One region of the Paenibacillus sp. NPDC058367 genome, then DNA from elsewhere that is predicted to be linked to it. Evidence: riboswitches for the same ligand, from Rfam matches in the RefSeq annotation. Region 1 holds a riboswitch; each other region holds the start of a gene.
The links. Region 1 has a riboswitch for cyclic di-AMP ahead of ACFWMP_RS25245 (hypothetical protein). Riboswitches for the same ligand answer to the same signal wherever they lie in the genome.
Positions count from the first base shown of each region.

Region 2: it holds a riboswitch for cyclic di-AMP, as region 1 does, so the genes downstream of both, ACFWMP_RS31115 (C40 family peptidase) here and ACFWMP_RS25245 (hypothetical protein) in region 1, are expected to answer to the same signal.
Region 3: it holds a riboswitch for cyclic di-AMP, as region 1 does, so the genes downstream of both, ACFWMP_RS26175 (TrkH family potassium uptake protein) here and ACFWMP_RS25245 (hypothetical protein) in region 1, are expected to answer to the same signal.

Region 1 covers NZ_JBHXIZ010000005.1:431,636-439,704, reverse strand. Annotated here, with positions in the region: gene kdpC (potassium-transporting ATPase subunit KdpC) at 1-185, opposite strand, end outside; gene kdpB (potassium-transporting ATPase subunit KdpB) at 241-2,274, opposite strand; gene kdpA (potassium-transporting ATPase subunit KdpA) at 2,291-3,967, opposite strand; gene kdpF (K(+)-transporting ATPase subunit F) at 3,980-4,057, opposite strand; gene ACFWMP_RS25250 (hypothetical protein) at 4,190-4,600, opposite strand; cyclic di-AMP (ydaO/yuaA leader) riboswitch at 4,791-4,980, opposite strand; cyclic di-AMP (ydaO/yuaA leader) riboswitch at 5,401-5,566, shown strand; gene ACFWMP_RS25245 (hypothetical protein) at 5,700-6,191, shown strand; gene ACFWMP_RS25240 (hypothetical protein) at 6,208-6,717, shown strand; gene ACFWMP_RS25235 (hypothetical protein) at 6,850-7,209, shown strand; gene ACFWMP_RS25230 (hypothetical protein) at 7,237-7,458, opposite strand; gene ACFWMP_RS25225 (ABC transporter permease) at 7,493-8,069, opposite strand, start outside.
Region 2 covers NZ_JBHXIZ010000013.1:25,197-33,265, forward strand. Annotated here, with positions in the region: cyclic di-AMP (ydaO/yuaA leader) riboswitch at 123-261, shown strand; gene ACFWMP_RS31110 (C40 family peptidase) at 315-743, shown strand; cyclic di-AMP (ydaO/yuaA leader) riboswitch at 1,103-1,244, shown strand; gene ACFWMP_RS31115 (C40 family peptidase) at 1,250-1,741, shown strand; gene ACFWMP_RS31120 (GNAT family N-acetyltransferase) at 1,998-2,483, shown strand; gene ACFWMP_RS31125 (c-type cytochrome) at 2,611-2,967, shown strand; gene ACFWMP_RS31130 (4a-hydroxytetrahydrobiopterin dehydratase) at 3,059-3,346, opposite strand; gene ACFWMP_RS31135 (hypothetical protein) at 3,575-3,868, opposite strand; gene motA (flagellar motor stator protein MotA) at 4,075-4,878, shown strand; gene motB (flagellar motor protein MotB) at 4,862-5,680, shown strand; gene rluF (23S rRNA pseudouridine(2604) synthase RluF) at 5,780-6,481, opposite strand; gene ACFWMP_RS31155 (sensor histidine kinase) at 6,471-8,069, opposite strand, start outside.
Region 3 covers NZ_JBHXIZ010000006.1:169,379-177,447, forward strand. Annotated here, with positions in the region: gene ACFWMP_RS26160 (succinate dehydrogenase cytochrome b558 subunit) at 1-658, opposite strand, end outside; gene ACFWMP_RS26165 (LysR family transcriptional regulator) at 1,060-1,962, shown strand; gene ACFWMP_RS26170 (potassium channel family protein) at 2,035-2,703, opposite strand; gene ACFWMP_RS26175 (TrkH family potassium uptake protein) at 2,717-4,012, opposite strand; cyclic di-AMP (ydaO/yuaA leader) riboswitch at 4,147-4,328, opposite strand; gene ACFWMP_RS26180 (CPBP family intramembrane glutamic endopeptidase) at 4,643-6,328, shown strand; gene uvrC (excinuclease ABC subunit UvrC) at 6,435-8,069, opposite strand, start outside.

The DNA of each region.
Region 1 (8,069 bases):
ACTACTCCAGCATCATTCTTAAGCAAGCTGCCGTTCGCTTGCGACGGCATTAGAACCTGGGCAAGCGCTGTAGTTGTCAGAGGATAGATCACTCCGCAGAGAATAATAAATACTAAACTTAGTCGTACAATAATAAAGAAATAAGCACCTTTCGATGATGATAACTGCTCTTCAGTGTCCTCCATGGCGTTTCCGTTATTCACGATGCTCTCACCCTTTCAATGATTAGTCAACACGTCGTTAAATCCATACACTTACGATCATATCAATGAGCTTGATGCCAGCAAATGGAACAACCACTCCGCCTAGCCCATAGATAAATATATTACGTCCAAGCAGCTTCGTAGAGCTCATAGCTTTATACGACACACCCTTCATAGCCAGTGGGATGAGCAGCGGAATAATAATCGCATTAAATATTAAGGCGGATATTATAGCCGAGCTTGGCGAGCCTAGTCCCATTACATTCAGGGCTTCCATTTCAGGAATGGCGAGCATGAACATCGCCGGAATAATAGCGAAATACTTCGCGATATCATTCGCGATACTAAAGGTTGTTAACGCACCCCGCGTCATCAGCAGCTGTTTACCAATCGCTACGACCTCTATAATCTTCGAAGGGTCGGAGTCCAAATCGACCATATTTGCTGCTTCCTTAGCAGCTGTAGTGCCGCTATTCATGGCTAAGCCCACATCAGCTTGCGCAAGGGCAGGGGCATCATTTGTACCATCCCCGGTCATCGCAACCAGCTTACCCTCGTTCTGTTCGCGGCGAATGACTGCTATTTTATCCTCAGGTGTACTTTCAGCGATGAAATCATCTACCCCCGCTTCACGGGCAATCGTAGCTGCGGTCAGCGGATTGTCACCCGTACACATGATGGTCTTGATCCCCATTTTCCGCAGCTCATCAAACCGCTCTTTCATGCCTGGCTTAACGGTATCCTTCAAGTAAATAAGTCCATAGATCCGATTGTCTACCGCAACCGCTAACGGGGTCCCCCCCATCCGGGCGATGGCATCAGAATTACTGTCGAGGTTCGCGGGAATGACACCGCCTTTCGACTGTACCCATTTCTTCACGGAGTCTACCGCACCTTTGCGTACGCAGCGTCCATCTTGCAGGTCAATACCACTCATCCGAGTTTCGGCCTTAAACTCTACGAATTCGCCACCTTCAGCAAGCTTGCTGTCATAGCTGCGTTCCAGCTTTTTGGCCAGCTCAATTACAGAACGTCCCTCAGGCGTCTCATCCTTTAGGGAACTGATGGCCGCCCATGCCGTAAGCTCCGCTTCGGATTCATTTCCGACTGGTACAAATTCACTCGCCATCCGGTTCCCAAAGGTAATCGTACCGGTCTTATCTAGGATCATCGTATTAATATCGCCAGCAGCCTCAACGGCCTTACCAGACATCGCGAGTACATTAAACTGGGTCACCCGGTCCATACCCGCTATTCCGATTGCGGATAGCAGTCCCCCGATAGTTGTCGGGATCAGACAGACCAACAAGGCGATCATAACCGGAATATCAAGATCAACACCTAGATAAGTTGCAATCGGCCGCAAGGTCACTACTACAATCAAGAAAATCAGCGTCAGACTGATCAAAAGCGTATTTAGCGCAATTTCGTTAGGTGTCTTCTGACGTTTCGCCCCTTCAACAAGAGAGATCATTCGATCTAGAAACGACTCACCAGGATCACTTGTAATTCTGACTTTAATCTCATCACTGACGACCCGTGTACCGCCTGTAACGGAGCCAAAGTCCCCACCAGCCTCCTTGATTACAGGTGCAGATTCACCTGTAATCGCTGATTCATCTACGGAAGCCAGCCCTTCAATCACCTCACCGTCACCAGGGATGAGTTCTCCCTGACTGACAATGACGATATCTCCTTTACGCAGCTCGGAGGAAGAGACTGTCTTCACCGCTCCTCCAACCAGTTTGTTAGCTGTGATATCTTGTTTTGTTTTCTTGAGCGAATCGGCTTGGGCTTTCCCCCGGCCTTCTGCCAGTGCTTCAGCGAAGTTCGCAAACAGCACTGTAAACAGCAGAATGAACAACACTGTGATATTGAAGCCTATCGATTGCTCTGCATTAAAATATCCAGGAGCCAGCACCATGAGGAGGACAATGATCGTACCGACCTCTACCACGAACATGACGGGATTTTTGATTAGCGTTACTGGGTTAAGCTTTATAAAACTATCCTTTACAGCGCTAAGGAGTATGGGTCCCGTCAGCAGCTTTTTTCTTTTTACAGTACTCATCTTATTCTCCCTCTTCCTACCGTAAGGTTAGATATTCTGCAATGGGGCCGAGTACAATGACCGGCAGGAACGTCAACGCACCGATAATCACTACTGTACCAATCAGAATTCCCGTAAACAGTCCATTGTCTGTGCGGAACGTGCCAATCGTCTCAGGAACCGGCTTCTTCTTAAGCAGAGAATCTGCTACCGCCAGCATTGCAATGATAGAGACATAACGACCTAGCAGCATGACAATCCCGGTTGTGACATTCCAAAAAGTTGTATTGTCTGCAAGCCCTTCAAATCCTGAACCATTGTTCGCGGCAGAAGAGACATATTCATATAACACTTGGCTGAGTCCATGGAATCCAGTGTTCGTAATCGCCCCTTGCCCCAAATCGGTCAGGAACGCAGCTGCGGTTGGCACAAGGATAATGAACGGATGCACAAGGATCGCTATGGCAATCAGCTTCATCTCCTTGGCCTCTATTTTCCGTCCGAGGAACTCCGGTGTCCTGCCGACCATGAGACCGCACAGGAAGACACCCAGAATCGCATACATCAGCATATTGATCAGTCCGACACCTTTACCACCGAAGACATTGTTGAGCATCATCAGTGCAAGAGGCGTAATGCCTCCCAGCGGCGTCAGCGTATCATGCATATTGTTAACACTACCTGTCGTAGCTGCGGTTGTTACTGAAGTAAACAAGGAAGACTGCGGTATGCCGAAGCGCACCTCTTTACCTTCCATACTACCTTGTGAAGATTCTATTCCTAGTGCATTGATCGCCGGATTGCCTTTCGATTCAGCATAGAAGTTTAGGCTTAATAGCAGAACAAACAAGGTCATCATTGCGGTAAAAATTACCCAGCCCTGACGTTTGTTCTTGGCAAACAATCCGTACATATAAGGGAGCGAAGCTGGCAGCATCCACATAGAGAGAATCTCTAGCACGTTCGTAAGTGGATTAGGGTTCTCAAAAGGATGCGATGAATTGGCTCCGAAGAAGCCGCCACCATTGGTGCCCAAATGCTTGATCGATTCCAGAGAAGCTACTGGACCGATAGCAATTTGTTGCGTTTGCCCCTCTAGTGTAGTGACTTCAAGCGATGGCTTGAGTGTTTGCGGCACATGTAGTCCTACCAGTACCAATGAAACCAGCAGAGCTAGAGGAATGAATACACGAATATGTGCTTTAACGAAATCCTCGAAGAAGTTCCCGACTGATTTCCGTCCTGTGATCCCTCTGACAAAGGCAACCGCAACAGAAAATCCGCTCGCTGCAGACGTGAACATCATCATCGTGATGACAGCCATTTGTGAAAAATACGAAAGTCCCGTCTCCCCGCTGTAATGCTGCAGGTTTGTATTAGTCATAAAACTAATCACCGTATTGAACGAAAGCGTCTGTTCCATATCCGCAATTCCATTCGGATTTAGTGGTAAACCCCGCTGCAATCGAAGAAAGATATAGCTGAAAGTAACCAGTACGATATTCGTTAAAACAAAGCTGAGCGCATACTTCTTCCAGGACATACCGTCCCGTTTTTTCAGGCCGATCAGCTTAAAAATTCCTTTTTCCATACCTCCAAACCATCGATCCGTACGGTTCGGTTCATTAGAAAACACATAATATAAATACGTGCCCATCGGCTTAACCAGCAAGATGAGAATTACGATTACAGCAACAATTTGCAAAATGCCCATGAATGCCCCTCCTTAAAATTTCTCCGGATGAATCAATGCATAAACCAGATATATAAACAGCAGTAGGGTAACAGCGATTACTAGAATCACAGCTTATCCCTCCCCGTATCCTCAACTACACCTGCACACCAGCGCATAAATCCATAAAATAACCCGTAAATTACAGCTAACGAAGCCACCATATACAGATCCATCATATCTTCCGCACTCCTTCTTTTATCCTTAATGAGGTGATCTATCTACCAGAAAATCAGCATCACCGCTGTGGGAATAGATTACATAACTCGCGCCAAGTCTTTTATAGACCAATCTAGGATTTATTGAGCTTGTAATTACAAAAATCGGCTGTGTCGTCCAGGTACGGCACATCTGAATGTAACGGCAGCATAACGTAAAGCTGCTCTCGAACAGATATACCCGGCCTACCGGAAACGGCGGGCGAAACCAAGTATTCTGATGGCGGGTATCAACTAGAACGACTTGTTCAATCCCCATCTCTTCGAGTAGGGCCTTCTCAGGCAAGTTGTTGGTCAATCCGGCCATCTTAATGCCTCTGAATTTTAGAAGCTTAATAAAATGTTCGCCTGCCTTCGTTGGCGCACATACCAGTACATATTCATTCTGATCTGTCATCTCTTATTCTCCTCAAATGCTTTGCTTGTAAGATCAGAGCTTGATCACCCTGATCTTGAAAAAAAAGCTACCGCTAATGATGAATATAACGACCTCTTCGTGAGGTTTTCCATAAATGCTTTGCTTAAAAAAGCACAGCAAAAAGCCACAAAGGATTCTCCTCTGTGGCTCGCTAGCGGTCACATTGCACTCATCCTCTCTCCATACGCTTACGAGGTTAGCTGTCGGATTCGGGCGGTGAGAGTCGCCCTACCTGTATAGATGCGAGCTCACTGGCATCTTCTACAGGATTCACCCCATAACCGGCTTCCGACTCTCACATCGTCTGCCGATTGTTGGTTCCCCCGCTTTCCTTATCGGAAATTAAGCGGATCAAATATTCGATTGTTGTTGAAACAGGAGTAATCATACCCTTATGCAGGAAGTATTGTAAAACCTGATTGATGCCAAAATAATGCAAATTAAAAACTATTTTCGCATTGGATAGCGCTTACTTGATATCCAATCTCTCTATATCTCTTGTTTACTCGAGTTTCAATCCATTAGCGAAAAACGGTCATACCATGTGATTTTATTCACCACGATTAGTGAAATCACCAAAAATCGCCTATATAAGAAAGGAAACAAGAAAGCGAGATTAAGCGAGGAAGAAGCCCGATAACTCGCAATAAATACCTATTTGGTTCCCTTTTTCGTCGTAGTAGGCAGGATTTGGTTTAAATTGCGCTCAAAAGAACACTTTCTGTTTTTACAGAAACACCTTGAAAAGAGTATGATTCGGGTTGAATCTATTTCACGAAATACATTCAACGCTGAGTTCCTGCATTTGCAGGGAACGGGGGAACCATCAGGCCACATGGCCTACTTGGGGTGAATCCGAAGGAGACTGTTCAAGTCTCACATAGGTAGGGCGACTCTCACCGTCCGAATCCGACAGCTAACCTCGTAAGCGTAAAGAGAGAGACCCTTGATCCGCCACGCTTTGGCACAGGTGTGTGTATACCTGTATTCCAAAACCGCAGCAGAGGTCCTCCTCTTGCTGCGGTTTTTGCGTTACCTGAATCTATAGGGTGATAGCATGCTGGACGGGGTGAAAGGAATGAAACACTATTATTGGGGAACTCAGCAAGGGCTACTTGAGCCGATAAGTCTAAATTATGTTTGCTTTGGAGCGTTGTGGTTCGAAGAGGATCATCACAGAACTATTGTCGGCTATGCTTTTGGTCAGAAGCAGATTGAATCACTTCGCCATTTCAGCAGCCCATCTACCTGTGAATACTGTATGGACCGAACAATTATATACGAAATATATAAAAATATCCGAGAAAAGCAACAGCTGCAGGATTGGTCAGCACACCAACGTTTTCCGTGGCTCACCGCTTTTAAGGAACCGTGGAAAGAAGTTGCAGTCGGTTGGTACGTAATGAGATCCGGCAACACCTTTCCCTTACATTTATCCGTTATACGCAAACAGAAATTCCGACTATGGCTGGAGCATGCCGCAGTCTGTGAGAATGAAGCTGAAATGCTCGCCTGTATAGAGAAGGCTAACGTCATTCACCATGTAAATCTTAAGCTTTTGGAAACCTAAGGAGGAGAAACCTGTCATGGACCAGCGAAGACTATCTCGCATAGAAGTATTCGTCTTTGATTCACCAGAGCCTATTCACTATGGAATGGAGGCTGATCAAGACAGCCGTTATGGCATCCTGAAACTTACCTGTAAAGGAGGTAGCAGCTGGGGGGCATGTCTTATCTCTGCCAATACCAAAACTTTCGATCTTATTAAATGGAGTTCTTTTCTCAGAATGATATACCATTGCCGGCTAGAGGAAGCGATAGATAAAGTACGTACCCATGGTTCAGAGTGGGATCAGACTCAGTTTGAGCTAGTGCAAGGTGCTTTACAGGATTTAAAAGCCAAGCTGCAGGGTAAATCCTTGGCAGGGCACATTGAGCAAGGTCGTCTGTACAGAGCTGTCGCTGGTGGGAGAGATTCCAAAGGAGGGCGGCTATATTATAAACCATCCAGTGTAGCGCTTCAAAAACATAGTTATCCAGAACCTGATACCGCCGAGCTTATCAACAAATCCATTTCTTACTTTTCTTTATTATAAGTTCATCCCATAACCCATTCTGAAAGGATCGTGTTTATCATGCCTGACCCCTTACCTTCCGAATCACCCCGTAGAACTATATTTGCAGAGTGTGTTCAAAAGTGCACGAATGATATCTATACGCTCAGTTCCATGTTGTTACAACAATCAGTAGAAGCCGAGAAGGTTACTATCCGTACTTTTAAAGAGCTTCATAAAATATTCCGTCAAAAAAGCTTCGACAGCCAGCTATTCTCTATCGAGGCTTACCGCTCTTGTATCCGACAATGCGCCGATTATTACGCACGCCGGTCTCTTCTGTCTGCCAAGACATTGCCTTGGGAGGAACAGCTTATAAAAACGATGTGGTATGGCCTAAAGCTATCTTTACCTCAAATAAGCATCATTCTGCAAAAGAGTGTTCCTGTCCTAAAAGCACAGCTTAGGCGTGTGCGGGAGCAACTGACTGCTCAAGAGGATTTGCTGCCTAGTGGTAATCTATCCGTTGTCTAACTCCCTCAACTATCTTCCAAATAACTTTTACGATACATACACAAAAAATAAAAAAGCCACGGCATCTGCCGCGGCTTCCTTTCCGTACATCCACAATCCCGCAATCATCCCCACCATGGCAATCCCAGTCAATACACCCTGAGTGAAATCCATTAAAGTGGACCCATTGGTCGAGAGCATTCTACTAACCGTAGCCAGAGATACCGAACTCATTAAAAGCATCATATTGTATTGTTCACTTTTAGTCATGTTTACCACTCCTTAAAAGTTTATATGAAGCCACTTAGATCTTGTAAGCCTTCATCGCTTTTCTGATCTCTTTAATACTTGGACGTTTGCCGTACATCAATACGCCTGTGCGATAGATCTTGGCAGCCAACCATCCAAAGATGAACGTGGTAACAAGCAGGATGGCTAATGATACAATAACTTGCCAGATCGCTACTTCACCAACACCAATCCGGAGCAGCATGGTCAATGGAGAGGTGAACGGCACATAACTCGCTACCTTAACCAGCAGAGTGTCCGCATTGGAGATACTGAACAGTGGAACATAGAATGCTACGAAGCCTAACATCATAATCGGCATAACCGCTTGGCCAAGATCCTCTGTACGGCTGACAATTGAACCTACAGCTGCATACATCAAGGCATAGAGGAAATAACCTAGTACATAAAGAACAATTCCATAAAGCAACAAGTTAATATTAAGCTGGCCTAAATCCAGGTCTAAATCTTTCAAAATCGTTGCATTATGCGGAAGCTTAAGATTGACAACTACCGCTGCGATAATGACGCCAATTTGTAATAATCCTACTAAGAAGACACCGATAACTTTACCGAACATTTGCGCTAAAGGT
Region 2 (8,069 bases), on a different contig from region 1:
AAAATCGTAAAGACTTTGTTACAATAAGTCCTGTTCCATTGGTAACAAGTTTGTAATCATTTGAAACGATTTCTACATAACTTCATGTATTTGTCGTAGTCATGTCGATAAGTCACTATCTGGTGCATAAAACGCCGAATTCCTTGCACCGGGAAGTGGGGGAACCATATTTTGGGTGAATTGATCTCGCTTTGCAGTGATCATAGGGGAACCTTCTACCGAATCCTTAAGCTAACCTCACAGGCATTGGAAGGGGTACAATTTTTTTGAAGAATTTAAGAAAAGCATGCGTCGCTGCGGCGCTAGGACTTGTGATGGCGTTCTCTATTGGTGGAGGAAGTGCCTTTGCAGATTCTAAGATGGACAGTGTTATTTCAAAGACAATTGGAGTTGCCTATAAAACCGGAGGCACTAGCACTGCCGGGTTTGACTGTTCTGGATTTACTACGTATGTATTCAAGAAGGTGGGTCTTTCTTTGCCCCGTACTTCAAAAGCTCAATATAATGTCGGAACTCCTGTAGCCAAAAGTAAATTACGTTCAGGTGACCTAGTTTTCTTTAACACATTGGGCAACGGCGTATCCCATGTCGGCATTTATGTTGGAAACGGAAAATTCGCACAATCATCATCTTCATATGGCGTGACCATCACTTCACTTAGCCAATCCTACTGGGCCAATCGCTACGTTGGTGCTAAAAGAGTAATGAGTACTTCCTCATATCAAGCTATAGCCTACGATTAATACTTCCCCACAACTATAATCTCACAATTACATTATATAGACCTGGGTTTGATTATTGACTTAATCGAATCCAGGTTTTCTTTTGCCTTATTATATTCTTTACACCTCTTGAACGGACTTTAAACACTTTTATTTGATAAAAATTTCAATAAATATAAAAATTAGTTTAATATTATCGCTTACATATGCATTTTGTCTTTAAAAAAACGAATTTTTCTGCATGATTATGTTAAAAACGATTGCCAAGCGGCACTCTGTTTGTTACAATAACTGCAGTAAGATTTTAGTAACATTTTTGTAATCATTAAGTTGTTATTTACAAAGGTTTTGTCATGTATTGATTACAAGCTATTCCTAATCAACAGTATCAGCCGAGTTTCCTAACTATTAGGAAAACGGGGGAACCAACTTTGGGTGAATTGACCTCCATTTTTAGAGGGGTCATAGGGGACCTTCAACCGAACCCTTAAGCTAACCTCGTAGGCATCCGGAAGGGGTATAAACTTTTGAAGAAGAAGCTAGCAGCAGCAGTACTTAGCTTTTCCATTATTTTCACCATCGGAGCAGGAAGCGCTTTCGCGGATTCCAAAATGGATAAAGTGATCGACAAGACCATCGGAACTAAGTACGTATCCGGCGGCATCTCCACAAATGGATTTGATTGCTCCGGATTTACAATGTATGTATTTGATAAAATTGGTATAAACCTACCACACCAATCAGGTTCCCAGTATCAAATGGGTACTGCTATCTCCCAAGATGATTTAAGATCTGGTGATCTTGTATTCTTCAATACAAGTGGTAAGGGTGTCTCCCATGTCGGTATTTATGTCGGTGAAGGCAAGTTTGCACACGCATCTTCCTCACGCGGTGTAACGATTAGCTCCCTGAGTGATAGCTACTACGTGAAACGCTACATCGGTGCTAAACGAATTATGAGCACGGATGCTTATCATTCTGTTGCTTCTGAGACAGAAGATAATGATGATGTTCAATAAGTAAATCGTACATAGGCTCTTTTCCAAGATGTTGATTCTTGGGGAAGAGCTTGTTTTTTGTCTTATTTAGTATTTACCCCTCTCAGAATTTGTAAAACAATAATCCTCATAAATTTCTGAGTCGACCATGCCTTTTTTTGTATATAATTAGTTACAAGCATAAACGCCTTCGATGTCCTTATAAGGACCATAAGTATTTTAAGCTAGAAATATAAGACATTTAAAGTTCGCCCGTGAAAGGAGGTCCTTTGACCTTATGATAAATCCCTCTGTTACTTTTCATGTAGCGCCTATGGAGACCAGTCACGCGGAAGAGATTTGCAACTGGGATTACACTGCCCCTTATAATATTTACGGCTGGATGCCGTGGGAGCAAATGCAGGCTCTTGGAATCGAGTTCGGTGACCCTCAGCTACGGAATGAGCAATATGTCTCCATACTAAATGGGCAAGGGATTTTGTGTGGATTCGCGCAGTTGTTTCCAATGGAAGGTGTTGTTCGCTTGGGGATTGGTATGCGCCCTGATCTATGCGGTAAAGGTCTAGGAAAAATATTCATGGATGCAATTGTGCAAGCAGCCTTGTTTCGTTATCCTGAGCGTGAGATTGATCTAGAGGTATTGACCTGGAACCAGCGGGCGATCCGAACTTACCAAAAGTGTGGATTTACGATTACCGATACGTATGAACGCCTAACCCCCACAGGAAACAAACCTTTTTATTGCATGGTCTATGATAAATAATATTAAATTCCATATTTTTCAATGATTTGATGGCATTATCGTTCATTTTTTTGTCACAAACCCTATGATAACGCTTCACCTTGAGCTATAATGTAGGGAGCAGCTTACATAGAAGGGACGAACTGGGATGCAGAAATGGATCATGAGCGGTTTGTTTTTTGCCGCCTGTGCCTTTGCGGTAGTACTTATGTTTACACTTCCAGGTAAAGAAGAGGTAGCTGAACAGAATAAGCCGACGATGCCGGAAGTCCAATTGGATGCGGCAAAGGCCGAAGCAACCGTGAAAGCCAGCTGTATCACCTGTCACGGCGATCAGCTTCAAGGTGGAGTTGGACCCAGTCTTCAAAATGAAGGCGGTCAGCATGATGCTGAAGAAATCTACAGTATCGTCACTAAAGGACGCGGTCAAATGCCTTCCTTTAAAGAAAAGCTAGCCCCTGAGGAGATTGCAAACGTCGCCCTCTGGCTCTCAGAGAAAAAGTAACAGTAACTACTACCTAAGCAACTAAAAACGCCCGTGCCAGAAGATAGTTCACTATCTGCGCACGGGCGTTTATTTATGAGTTTGGGTGACACTAACGATTTTTCTCAAAGGCTTCATTAAATTCATGTGCCTCTCGAATATCTAGAGCTGTAATACCGTCTTCCTCATTTGATTTCAGTCGTAAAGTCACTGTCTTATAATCAATCGTAATATGTGGATGGTGATCAAAGGCTTCTGAAATGGTGGCTACTTCATCAACGAAAGCAATACCCTTCATATATTGGCTGAACATATATTTTCGCACCATGGTATTCTCTTCCAGCTTCCAACCTTCCAGCTTGCTGATCTGCTCACGCAGTTCTTCTTCCGTAAATAACAATTCGTTTCCTCCCTTACTAAAAATTGCAGTAAAATCCGCAGGTCCCTTTACTCGTCATATTCGTTAAACAAAACATCCCTTAGCTTCTGAGGTCCAAGGGATGTGCCAGGATAAAGGCAATATTTTCGATTAAATGTATTCAAGAATCCCAGCGATTATAACTCGGCTACACCAATTTTAACACGGGCTACTAACTACGGGCAAATTACGCCCCACCGCCCCCTCTTCTTAAATCAAAACAACAGAGGCTAAATCCTCTTCTCCGACTAAAATATTAATGCGGTGCGTGTCCTTATCGTAGATGATAACGCCGCTCCCCACCTCAATCATAGGTTCATTACCCAGCGCGAAGAAAAGATCCTCAGCCAGTGCCTCCCATACCTCCATCTTGGATTCCTGCGGCAATTCTTGCCACTCTTCTGGATCCATTTCAAAAAATAAGTACCCATCGGAAATTCTTCCGACAGCCTCAGTCAAATCCGTTAGGATTTCACCGTAATCTCTACCATGCTTTACACCCACATGTATCACTCCGTTTTCTCCACAGATGAATAATTACTTACCTTATCCATTATAGCCGAAAAAATGACTTCACAAAAAACGGAATGATGTCGATAAATAAGAATATACGTTATTCGGTTTCGAACAGAGTGCCTTGCCGCTGTTTCAAGGATGATATACGCGGCTTTGTCGGAACACATCTTATAATCTCATGGACGAGGTGCATAATGGAAATTTCAACAATACTTGGTTTAATTTTTGGTCTAGTTGCAGTTATTTGGGGTATGATCCTCAAGCACGCTCCTCTTCACGCTTTAGCCACACCTGCTGCTTACGTTATTATCTTAGTGGGTACGGCAGCTTCCATCTTTATGGCCTTTCCGTTCTCGGAGGTCAAGAAGATTCCAAGTCTGTTTAAAATGATTTTTGTCAAAAAGAAATTAATCAGTAAACCCGAATTAATTACTATGTTCATGGAGTGGGCTTCTATTACACGGCGTGAAGGTCTGCTGGCTCTTGAGTCGAAAGTCGATGAAATAGAAGATAACTTCCTCAGAAATGGCATGCGGATGATTATTGATGGAAATGATCAGGATTTTGTCCGCGATGTTCTCATGGAGGACATCCACGCCACAGAGGATAGACATAAAGCAGGTGCACTCATTTTCTCACAAGCAGGTATGTATGCTCCTACACTTGGCGTACTCGGGGCCGTTATCGGACTTATCGCCGCTCTGGCTGATATGAGTGATATGAACAAATTGGCTGCAGCAATCGGGGCTGCCTTCATCGCAACACTACTCGGTATCTTTACAGGTTACGTATTATGGCATCCTATTGCCAATAAGCTGAAACGACTTTCCAAACGTGAAATTGAAGTTCGAATGATGATGGTCGAAGGTCTTTTGTCCATACAATCCGGTGTATCCACTATTGCCATCAATCAGAAGCTTGCTGTCTTCCTGACACCTTCGGAACGAGCTAAGTTAAATGATGAGAAGGAGAGTGGATCGGGTGAGCAAAAAGACTAGACGACACGAAGAGCATGAAGAACACGCCGATGAATCGTGGCTACTGCCTTATTCTGATCTTATGACCCTTCTGGTAGCCTTGTTCATCGTAATGTATTCTATGAGTGCAACGGATGCCAAAAAATTCGAAGAGATGAGTCAAGCCTTCAGTTCCGCTCTTAATGGCGGTACAGGTGTTCTTGAAGAACGGGCGGCAATGCCATCTAAGAGTCAAGAGGATTTAGGAAAAAATGATCAAATGGATAAATCAGTAACCAAGAAAAATGAACAAACAGAAATGGCTAAGCTGCGGCAAAAGGAGCAAGAGGATTTAGAGAAGCTTAAGAAGCAGTTTGATCAATATATCAGTAAGAACGGCCTTACCGATCTACTCAGTACTAAGCTCAATCAATCCCAACTTATGATTACGATAAGTGATAACGCGTTGTTCGCATCCGGACAGGCAGTAGTTAAAGATGATTCTCGGCAATTAGCAAAGTCCATCTCAACTATGCTGCAGCAATTCCCGGATTATGATGTAGTCGTGCAAGGACATACCGATAACATCCCTATCTCTAATAGCGACTATTCTTCCAACTGGGACCTGAGCGCCGATCGCGCCCTTCAGTTCATGAAGATTTTGCTAACAAATACGAACCTGAATCCACGGAAATTTAGTGCGATTGGATACGGAGAATACCACCCCATTTCTGAAAATACTACAGCTGTTGGACGAAGTAAGAACCGCCGGGTTGAAGTATCCATTATTCGTAAATATCAAGAAACCAAAGAGTTCTCAGGTATTGCTCCTTCCGATGAATAATGGTTATCCTATTACAAGCATAAAGAGCTGTCCCAAGGTCTTAGACCGATGGAACAGCTCTTTTTTGATACATTGTATTCAAATAAAAACTCTTCTAGGTTATAGAAGTTCGTAGTTCAGTGTAGCTCCAAGTTCTTGCTTCTCTTCAGCAGACAGCTCACGCCATTCTCCTGTTTGTAATGCCCCTAGACGAATATTCATAATCCGAATGCGTTGAAGCTTTCTAACCTCGTAGCCAAAAGCGCTGCACATACGGCGGATCTGACGATTCTTACCCTCCGTCAAAATAATACGGAATACACGCTCTGTAATACGAGTGACCTCACAAGGTAGCGTCTTCTCACCTAATATCTTTACGCCGCTGGACATGCCGGTAATAAATGATGGCGTAATCGGTCTGTCTACAGTAACAACATACTCTTTTTCATGCCGACCTTCGGACCGTAAAATCTTGTTAACGATGTCCCCATCGTTGGTAAGCAGAATCAATCCTTCTGAATCCTTATCGAGTCGCCCAATCGGGAAGATTCGCTCATGATGACCTACAAAATCAACAATATTCCCCTTAATATGCTGCTCTGTAGTTGAAGTGATACCCACTGGCTTGTTTAACGCAATGTAAACCGTCTGGCTTGATGATTCAAGCGCAACACCATCTATTCTCACATCATCGCCTGGAACGGCCTGACTGCCAAGCACAGCAGGTTGTCCGTTGATCGTAACTCTACCACCTTCCACCAGCTTATCTGCTTCACGGCGTGAACAGTACCCTGTCTCACTGATGAATTTATTAATTCTCACGTTGTCCTTCACTCCGTTCATCCTTAATATTAAGCCAAGGGCTATCCGTACCAGCTGCAGGCAGCTTGATCATAACAGTTGTCCCTTGACCCACTTCACTTTGTATTTCCAAATGACCCTTATGAGCCTGAATAATACGTTGGCTAATCATTAGCCCTAAGCCTGTTCCCGACTCCTTATTGGTGAAGAAGGGCTCACCCAGCTTAGGCAGCATATCCTTAGGAATTCCTTCGCCTTGATCTGAAATAAGAATGAAGACAGAATCCAAGGTATTTCTTAACTCCATTGAAATTACACCACCATCAGGCATAGCTTCAATAGCATTTTTGACGATGTTAATAAACACCTGCTTTAGCTGGTTCACTTCACAATGTACGGTGGATGGATATTCAGAGAATGTCGCACTAAACTGAATCCCAAACAAATGAGCTTGACTGTCTAATAGAGAAACCACATCACCAAGGATATCCCGCACATCTTTTTCCTGGAAATGAACAGCTTGAGGCTTAGCCAAAATCAAAAATTCACTTACGATCAGATTAATCCGCTCGAGCTCGGACAACATCAGTTCAATATGGAGGGGAACCAAAATCTGCTTTTCTTGTTGAAGCTGCAGAAATCCTTTTAGCGTCGTAAGAGGATTACGAATCTCATGAGCTACTCCCGCGGCTAATTGGCCAACTGTAGTCAGCTTCTCAGAGCGTCTAAGCAGTTCCTCCATTCGGTTACGTTCCGTCATATCACGTGAGACGTGAATAAAGGAATGCGGATACCCGTCTTCATCACGAATCACTGAGGTACTAACACTCACTTCAACAATTGTTCCATCACGTTTAAGTCTTACGGTTTCAATTGGTGGTAGAACCGCACCACTCTTTAACGCATCAAGCCGCTCTTCCTCCTGCTTAAGCGCTGTCGCAGGCACAAGGTAAGGCTTATTCCCTAGCACCTCTTTGGCACTCCATCCATACAGCTCTTCGAAGGCTCTGTTCGTACTAGTAATTCGGCCGTCCATATCGATCGTATGTATCGCATCAGAGGTTCCATTAATAACCGATTCCAAATGCTCCTTAACTGCTCGGTTCTCTTCCAGTGTCTGTTTGAGTCGATTAGTGCGCTGCATGAGATGAGCCGTCATAGCGTTGATTCGTAGTGCCAGTTGCCCTAACTCATCCCGGCTAGTTACCTTAAGTGGAGGCTCGAATTTCCCTTTGGCTACATCGTTGACTTTGGCAAGTATCGCCTGAATAGGACGAGTAACAAATCCAGACAGTATGTAACTACATAACAAGAATAAAGTAAGTAATAACAGTGAAGTTGTCAGATTATTAATTAATTGTTCATGAACCACAGATGAAATCACGGAGTAATCCAAAACGACTCCAATCACATAAGCTTTCAGTCCAGGAGATTGGATAGGAATGAAGCTTTTGAGCACTCTTTTTCCAAGCACTTTCGTCTCCAGTGTAACCGGCTTCTGCTTCTCCTGAGCCAATAGCATCGCTGTTCTATCCTGCTCCACATTACCATAAGTATAGGTGCCGTACTTAATGGGACGGTTACCAAGATTCTTATTCAATGTGTCAGT
Region 3 (8,069 bases), on a different contig from region 1:
AAGTCTTTATGGACTGAGCTATGGAAGCTGCGGTTTGAAATTCAGCATCACGGAAAGTGACTAGCGAAATGAGGAACATAAACGTTACAAGAACAAATATACCGAGACAAAGGTAAGAGGATACCCGCTGTGAACGAGGTCCTACCGTGATTCCCCAGCTGATCAAGAAAGACCATAGGCCGTTTGAGAAGTGAAAGCATGCTGCAACGATACCAATAATATACAGTGTCAACATCAGTGGTTGAGTCACGATATCATGCATCAGACCACCCAGCTCTTCATGCTCTACACTACCAACTGCCACCTGAACCCGGGTTTGGAACAAATGCCAGACTATAAAGATAAAGGTAATAATTCCTGTAATGCGTTGCAGCGTATAACGCCAGTTTCTTTCAATGTTGAAGCGGTTCAAGTTCGGCTTGGATTGATAGGCAATATACAGTCCGTATACGCCATGGTACAGCAGAGGAAGCCATATACCGAACAATTCCAGGAAGAAGACAAGCGGCAGGCTATTCAGCCATATCACGCTGTCAGTGAAACCGGAAGCGCCACCCTCTACAGCCGCAAAATTCGTCATCATGTGCTCAATGAAGAAAGCTCCAAGCGGGATAACGCCTAGCAAGGAATGAATCTTTCTGGAATAAAATCCTTTCATACAAAGTAACCCCTTTCCGATTAAAACAGCGTTTTCATTATTGTGTATTCACCGCCGGAACTACATTTGACACAGGATAACGTAGACTATGTCATGACAAAACGTCTATATTTACCGCTATCCTTGGTTTCCCGGACTTTGTTTTCTTTTTCACAAAATGTGAATATCTTGTGTCACTTTTCATGTTACTCCTTTTTCCCTTATAAGGGAATTGCAATCTAATTATTAAACGTTATACAATAAACGCATAAGAATAGATTTTATATGATAATAATTCTCATTTAGAGAAACAACATTTTCCGACAAATCTTTTATTTCCTTATGGAGCAAGAAGTATTGTCTTCATGGCTATGAATTTCGTCACTACTGTTTATAGATTGCACTACGAGAGGAACATAAATATGTTTGACGATTTAGATGTTTTTGCAGCGGTTGTGGAGCACTCCAGCTTGAATCGGGCCTCCCGCCAGCTCAATCTGTCCCAACCTGCCCTATCTCGTAAAATCTCCAAGCTGGAAGAACGGCTGGGTGTCGCGCTATTTAATCGTTATGGCAAGCGACTGGAGTTAACCGAGGTTGGACGTCTTACTTATTCCTACGCACTTGAACAACGGCAACAGCGCTCTAAATTTCTGGAGGCTTTGTCTAAATACAAAGAAGGCGAGCCTAAGCTCGTCACCTTAGGGGCGTCACTTACCTCACTACAGACCACTCTGCCTCCACTAGTTAACGCATATATGGAGAAATACCCAACTGCGGAGCTTAAGCTAATCACAGGCCGAACACATGAAATTGTCTCCTCTGTCAGTGAAGGAAAGTCAGATATAGGTCTGATCGCTTCCTCTATTCAAGAACCTGGACTGCGCTGTATTTCTCTGTTTGAGGATCAACTTCGACTGGTTGTTTCTGAGCATCATCCTCTGAATCAATCTGCCAAGCTAACCATGGATGATCTGTCCCGACTGCCTATGATCCTTTTCTCCAAAGGCACCTGGTACCGCCGTCTAACAGATGATCTGTTCCAGCGCTGTGGAATTGATCCAGACGTTCGGATGGAGATTGACTCCTTCGAAGCCATCGTGCGGCTGCTGCCGACAGTCAATGTGGCAGCGTTACTGCCCAAGTCTTATCTGCGTCCGCAGCTGTTAAACGGCGGTGGGCTGGTCTCTCTGCATATTAAGGAGCTGGAGCAGACTCAGCGAACTACCTGTCTGATTTACCGTGACGATGGAAGCCTGAGCACAGCGGCCCGCAGCCTCGTGCAGGTCACAGAAGAGATGTTTCTGACGGAACGAGAGAAATAGTACATACCTCTGAGTGCAACCTTAATTTAAAAAAGCCCTCCGTCCCATGTAAAGGACGGAGGGCTTATCTATTTAATCTTGGTTTACAACTTCATCCTCAAATCGATCAATACTTTCATTAGAACCAATGAGTACCATAACGTCGCCCTCACTCAAATGATCATGTGCCGTTGGAGCCACTATAATTCCACTTTCCCGGTTCAGGGCAACAATACTGCAACCATATTTCGCTCTTGTATTTAAATCTGACAAGCTTTTCCCGTTCATGCAAGACGGAACGGTCAGCTCGACGATTTTATAATCCTTGGACAGTTCAATATAATCCAGCAAATTGGGTGTCACGAGCTGATGTGCTACACGAATGCCCATATCCCGCTCCGGAAAAATAACCCGGTCCACGCCCAGCCTGGACAACGCACGACCATGAAGGATCGAGATCGCCTTGGCTACTACTTGCTTGACTCCAATCTCTTTTAACAAAATCGCCGCCAGAATACTTCGTTCCATATTGTCGCCAATCGCTACAATCCCACAGTCAAAGTTCCGTACGCCGAGCGAGCGCATAATTCCTTCATCTGTAGCATCAGCCACTACCGCATGCGTCAGGTGATCGCTCATTTCCTCCACACGCTCCTCATGGTGATCAATGCCGAGCACCTCGTAGCCCATTTCCATCAGCTCAAGTGCAAGGCTTGAGCCAAAGCGGCCTAAACCGATTACTACAAATTGCTGTGCTTTCATTTCGGATTAACTCCTATCCAATAATTATTTTACCTTCTGGGTGCTTATACAATGGTTTACCCTGTTTAGGTCCAAGCGCATACACTAATGTTAATGGACCTAGCCGACCTGCAAACATGGTCAGACAGATCAGAATCTTGCCGAAGATAGACAGTTCAGGTGTCAGCCCCATGGTTAGTCCCACCGTGGCAAAAGCTGAGGTCGTCTCAAATAATATCGCTAAGAAATTACTATCCTCTGTTGTGGACAGTAACATCGACACCGTGAGGACCAATAGCAAAGCGAGTAATGTTAACGTCAACGCTTTATAGATACGCTCCTGCGCCAATCGGTAACGGAACAGTACAACATCTTCACGTCCGCGCAGCATCGCGATTACTGCACCAATCATAATCGTAAAGGTTGTAGTCTTGACCCCGCCACCTGTTGATCCTGGAGATGCACCAATAAACATAAGAATAACCATAAAGAACTGTGAGGCTTGCCGCAGTCCGGCAATATCCACCGTATTGGCGCCAGCGGTTCGGGGCGATACCGACTGAAAGAATGCCGATAATATTTTGCCGCCGAAATTTAAATTCCCCAGTGTGCGCTGATTCGTAAATTCAAATATAAAAATAACTAAAGCGCCGATAAGAATAAGCCCTGCAGTGGTGGAGAGTACAACTTTGCTATGCAAAGATAATTTACGTTTGACACGAAACTCCACCAGATCCGACATGACAATAAAACCAATACCGCCAGAGACAATCAGAAACATCACCACGATGTTCACTAGCGGGTCATATACATAATCGGTTAAACTCCGGAAATCCCCGAAAATATCAAATCCAGCATTATTAAACATAGACACAGCATGAAATATTCCAAAATAAATGGCCTTGCCCAGTGGCATATCAAACGCCCAGCGTAAGGACAGAAGCACCGCTGCACAGCCTTCGATGACCAAAGAATAAATAAGTACTCTCCGGATCAGTCGAACAATCCCCTCCATAGAGCCTTGGTTCATTGCTTCCTGAAGGATCAGTCTATCCCGCAAGGAAATTTTGCGTTTCATCATCATGGCAAATAAGGTCGCCATTGTCATAAACCCTAAGCCGCCCACCTGGATAAGCACCATAATTACGGTTTTCCCAAAAATGGTGAATGTCGTCCCGGTGTCCAGCACCACAAGTCCTGTCACACAGGTGGCCGATGTTGCAGTAAACAACGCATCAATAAAACTAACAGCATTCCCGCTGGTACTCGAAATGGGAAGCATTAGCAGCAAGGCTCCAATCAGAATGATCGATGCAAAACCAAGCACCATAATCTGAGGCGGAGAGAGCTTCAGGAACTTTGATTCAGAAACCCTGCGAAACTGTGAAGCCACTACGCTCACCCTCTTATCAAAATTTAAAGAATTCCAACAAAAAAAGCACTGGAAAACCAATGCTACCCTTGGTTCCTGCAGTAAATTAGCCTACGAGGTTAGCTGACGGATTCGGACTGTGCAGGCTGCCCTATTCGTTCCTAGAACGAAATTCACCCCTGATGAATAAAGATAACGCCTATGGCGTATACTCATCTTTTCATTACTTCTTATGGTTCCCCCGTTTTCACCTGAAATTCGGCTATTTACAATTGCATACAAATTATATATGTTATTTCGATAAATCACAAAGACACTATTAATGGTGATTCATATGAAAAATGCGGTTTGGAGAGGATGTACCACTAAGAGTGCCTTTTCTCATCACTTTTCCGTGTTTTCCCTGCAATTGCATCGATTTTCATGAAAAATGAAGAAAGAATCACCTTAAATTCATGGTATATATTCAGTTACCTATTCTATAATATCTCTATTACCCATAAAAAGAATATACGATGATTTTTGTAACTATCATGGCACTAATACTATAATGGAACATAACATTGTCAGTTTACAAGGAGGCGTTACATGAATCCCGTTGGCCAGCCCTTACAGCAACGTGCCCTCTCCAAGAGGCTCATCATCTCGGGCATTATCGGTCTTATTCTATTTATTATGTTTCAAATTGCTCCCTCGGTGCTAAATAGCCCTGCCGGGGAAGATACTACTGTCATCAGTAAGGCGGAAGCCCGCGACAAAGCCATATCATTCGCAGAACAAAAGCTGAACTACACCAAAGCACCAACCGATCAGTGGAATGTACTGTACGATACGGACTCTTCCTTTTATGGTTATATGTCCCGCGAGAAGCTTTTGGAGGACTATACAAAAAAGAAATTGGATCAACGATATCCTTTTGACATTTTCCGTGTAACACTTAGTCCTTCAGCGGAACAAGAGCCACTGATCTCCGTTGACCTCAATATGTATACTGGTGCAGTTGTCGCTTTCACACAAGGAGCAGAAGGATCAGGTACCGGATTACCAAACAATGTATCAACCAGTGCAAAAGAAGAGGACAAGGGTACTACCTTATCACTTGCACAAAAAGAAAATCTTGCCCGTCCCTGGCTTCAGGAATGGGATGTAAATCCCGCCAAGCTGCAAATTGAATCGAATACGGGAAACTACGGGCTCGTGTATACAGATCGTTCCGTTCAGATCGGTGAATCCTTATTACACTATTATTTCGATTTCACTGGCGAACAGGTATCCAGCTTTAAAGCAGGATTCACCGCTCCAGCCTGGCATACTTCCTATGTAAAGGACCAGACCTCTCTCGCGGAAAAGTTTACTTTATTCGGCTATGGTTTGCCTACTTTAGCTTTAGGAATTCTGGCACTCATCTACAGCATACTTAGAAGAGAACATACCTCCTTTAAGCGTGGAATATTCCTAAGCTCAGCTTATTTTGTAATCATGATGATCAGCACCTATAATATGCTCCCTGAATCCTCAGGCGAAGGACTCGAGGCTCAGATAACTTCCGTCATAATGTTCATCATTTATGCCTTATATAGCCTCCTAATGTCCTCGCTGCTCTATTTTTCTTTAGTTGGAGGGGACGGCCTATGGAAAAAAGAAGAGGGGATGAACCCATGGCCTCGCGCTAAAGAGCCTGGCTATGGAAAATATGTTCTGGATAGTATCCGGGCTGGATACGTCTGGGCATTCGTGCTGCTAGGGGTGCAGACCCTTATGTTCATCGTATTATCACTTACCTTGCAGAACTGGTCCACTACTGACGCTACTCAATCTCCTTACAACATGAGATATGCTTGGCTGCTGCCCATCGTTGCATGGCTCGCTGGTTTATCCGAGGAAGCTATTTATCGTTTTTTCGGAATTCCTATGTTGAAAAAAGTATTCCGTAGCACGTTCATTGCTTGCCTGATCACCACGCTGGTTTGGGCGTTTGGCCATACGCTGTATCCGATCTATCCCATCAGTTCCCGTCCTATTGAGCTGACCGTGATTGGTTTGCTCTTTAGCTATATATTCCTTCGTTACGGCTTTATTGCCGTCATGTTCAGTCACGTCGTGTTTGACAGCATTCTGATGGGCGCTACGCTGATCTTTATGAAGGAAAGCGTGAATGTAGGGGCTGGTATCTTCGCGATTATCATGCCGTTCATAGTCGCCTACATCGTCTATCGGTTTAATCCACCGCAAAAATCAGAACCTAAGCCGGTTGAACCTACATCTGTAATTTAAAGAAGTAACGGGTGGATAACCTATAATAAAAAAAGGTGTCACAGCAGAAAACTGCTGTGACACCTTTTTTATATTTACGTATACATCATTCCAATATTTCGAATGCCTATGTCGCTGGCTCTTCATCCTTGAGCGCCTCAAGAATTTGACTAGCCAGCTTTTCGCCAATAGAAAGTGATTTAAAATCTTCTATGGAGGCTTCTTTAATTTTCTTTAGCGATCCGAAATGCTTAAGCAGCGCCTTGCGCCGCTTCTCGCCTATACCTGGTATGGAGTCCAGTTTAGAAGTAACCATGGACTTCCCACGTTGTTCACGGTGGAAGGTGATGGCGAATCTATGCACCTCATCCTGAATCCGTTGCAACAGATAAAATTCCTGACTATCCCGAGCCAAAGCGACAGGTTCTGGCGGATCTCCAACCAAAAGCTGAGCCGTCTTATGCTTATCATCCTTGACGAGACCACAGACCGGAATGAATAACCCCAGCTCGTTCTCCAGAATATCAATAGCTGAGGATATCTGCCCTTTACCACCATCGACTACGATAAGATCTGGTATCGGCAGGTTCTCTTTCAGCACCCGTTCATACCGCCGCCGGATGACCTCGCGCATCGTTCCATAATCATCCGCACCCACCACCGTACGAACCTTATATTTACGATACTCTTTTCGTGCGGGCTTGCCATCAATGAAGACAACCATCGCAGAAACCGGATTAGTCCCTTGAATATTCGAGTTATCGAACGCCTCGATCCGGCTTAAGCGTTCGAGCCCCAAGCTCTCGCCTAAGCTCATTGCAGCACCAGAGGTACGTACTTCATCTCGTTCAATAAGCCGGAACTTCTCATCGATTGCGACTGTAGCATTTTGGCAGGCCATACCGACCATCTGCTTCTTGAGGCCACGCTGTGGCACTAGCACTTTGGTGCCGAGCCACTCCTGTAGAATAGAGGCGCCACCTGCAGCATCAACGACACCTGCTGCTGATGCTTCCGCAGCGGCCATTTCACGGGCCTCAACTTCTTCAGGCGATTCGGGGGTATCTTCCCCCTTTTGTAGATCTTCTTCGGCTGGAGCAGCAATGACAATCGCCGGTTTAGCCTCTTTATCAACCACTGCTTCCTCGTCAAGCACATCCGGCAGAAGAATCTCCTGCGGCAGAGCAGGATTATCACTGTAATACTGCGTCACATAAGACATAAAGTCACTGTAGGCTTCCCCATAGAACGGAAAGACAGAGGAGTGGCGCTGAATCATCTTCCCTTGTCTCATGTACAGAATCTGTACACACATCCATCCCTTGTCTACCGCATAACCAAATACGTCACGATCCTTAGTATCTGTGGTGTTAATCTTTTGTTTCTCCATCAATGCATCAATATGGATAATCTGATCCCGCAGTTCCTTCGCCCGTTCAAAATATAATTCCTCAGCAGCTTCCTGCATCTTCTGCTGTAGATCCTTCTTAACCGCATCATGACCTCCGCTCAGAAAAGCAGCGATATCTTGCGTAATCTGCTCATACTCGGATTTCTGCACTTCCTTCTCACACGGCGCCAAGCATTGGCCCATGTGATAGTAAAGACAGACTTCCTTTGGCATTACGCCACATTTACGGAGCGGATACATACGATCGAGGAGCTTTTTCGTTTGCTGTGCAGCATAACCATTAGGATAAGGGCCGAAATATTTTGCTTTATCTTTAATCACCCGGCGTGTGACTTCAAGCCGAGGGTGAGT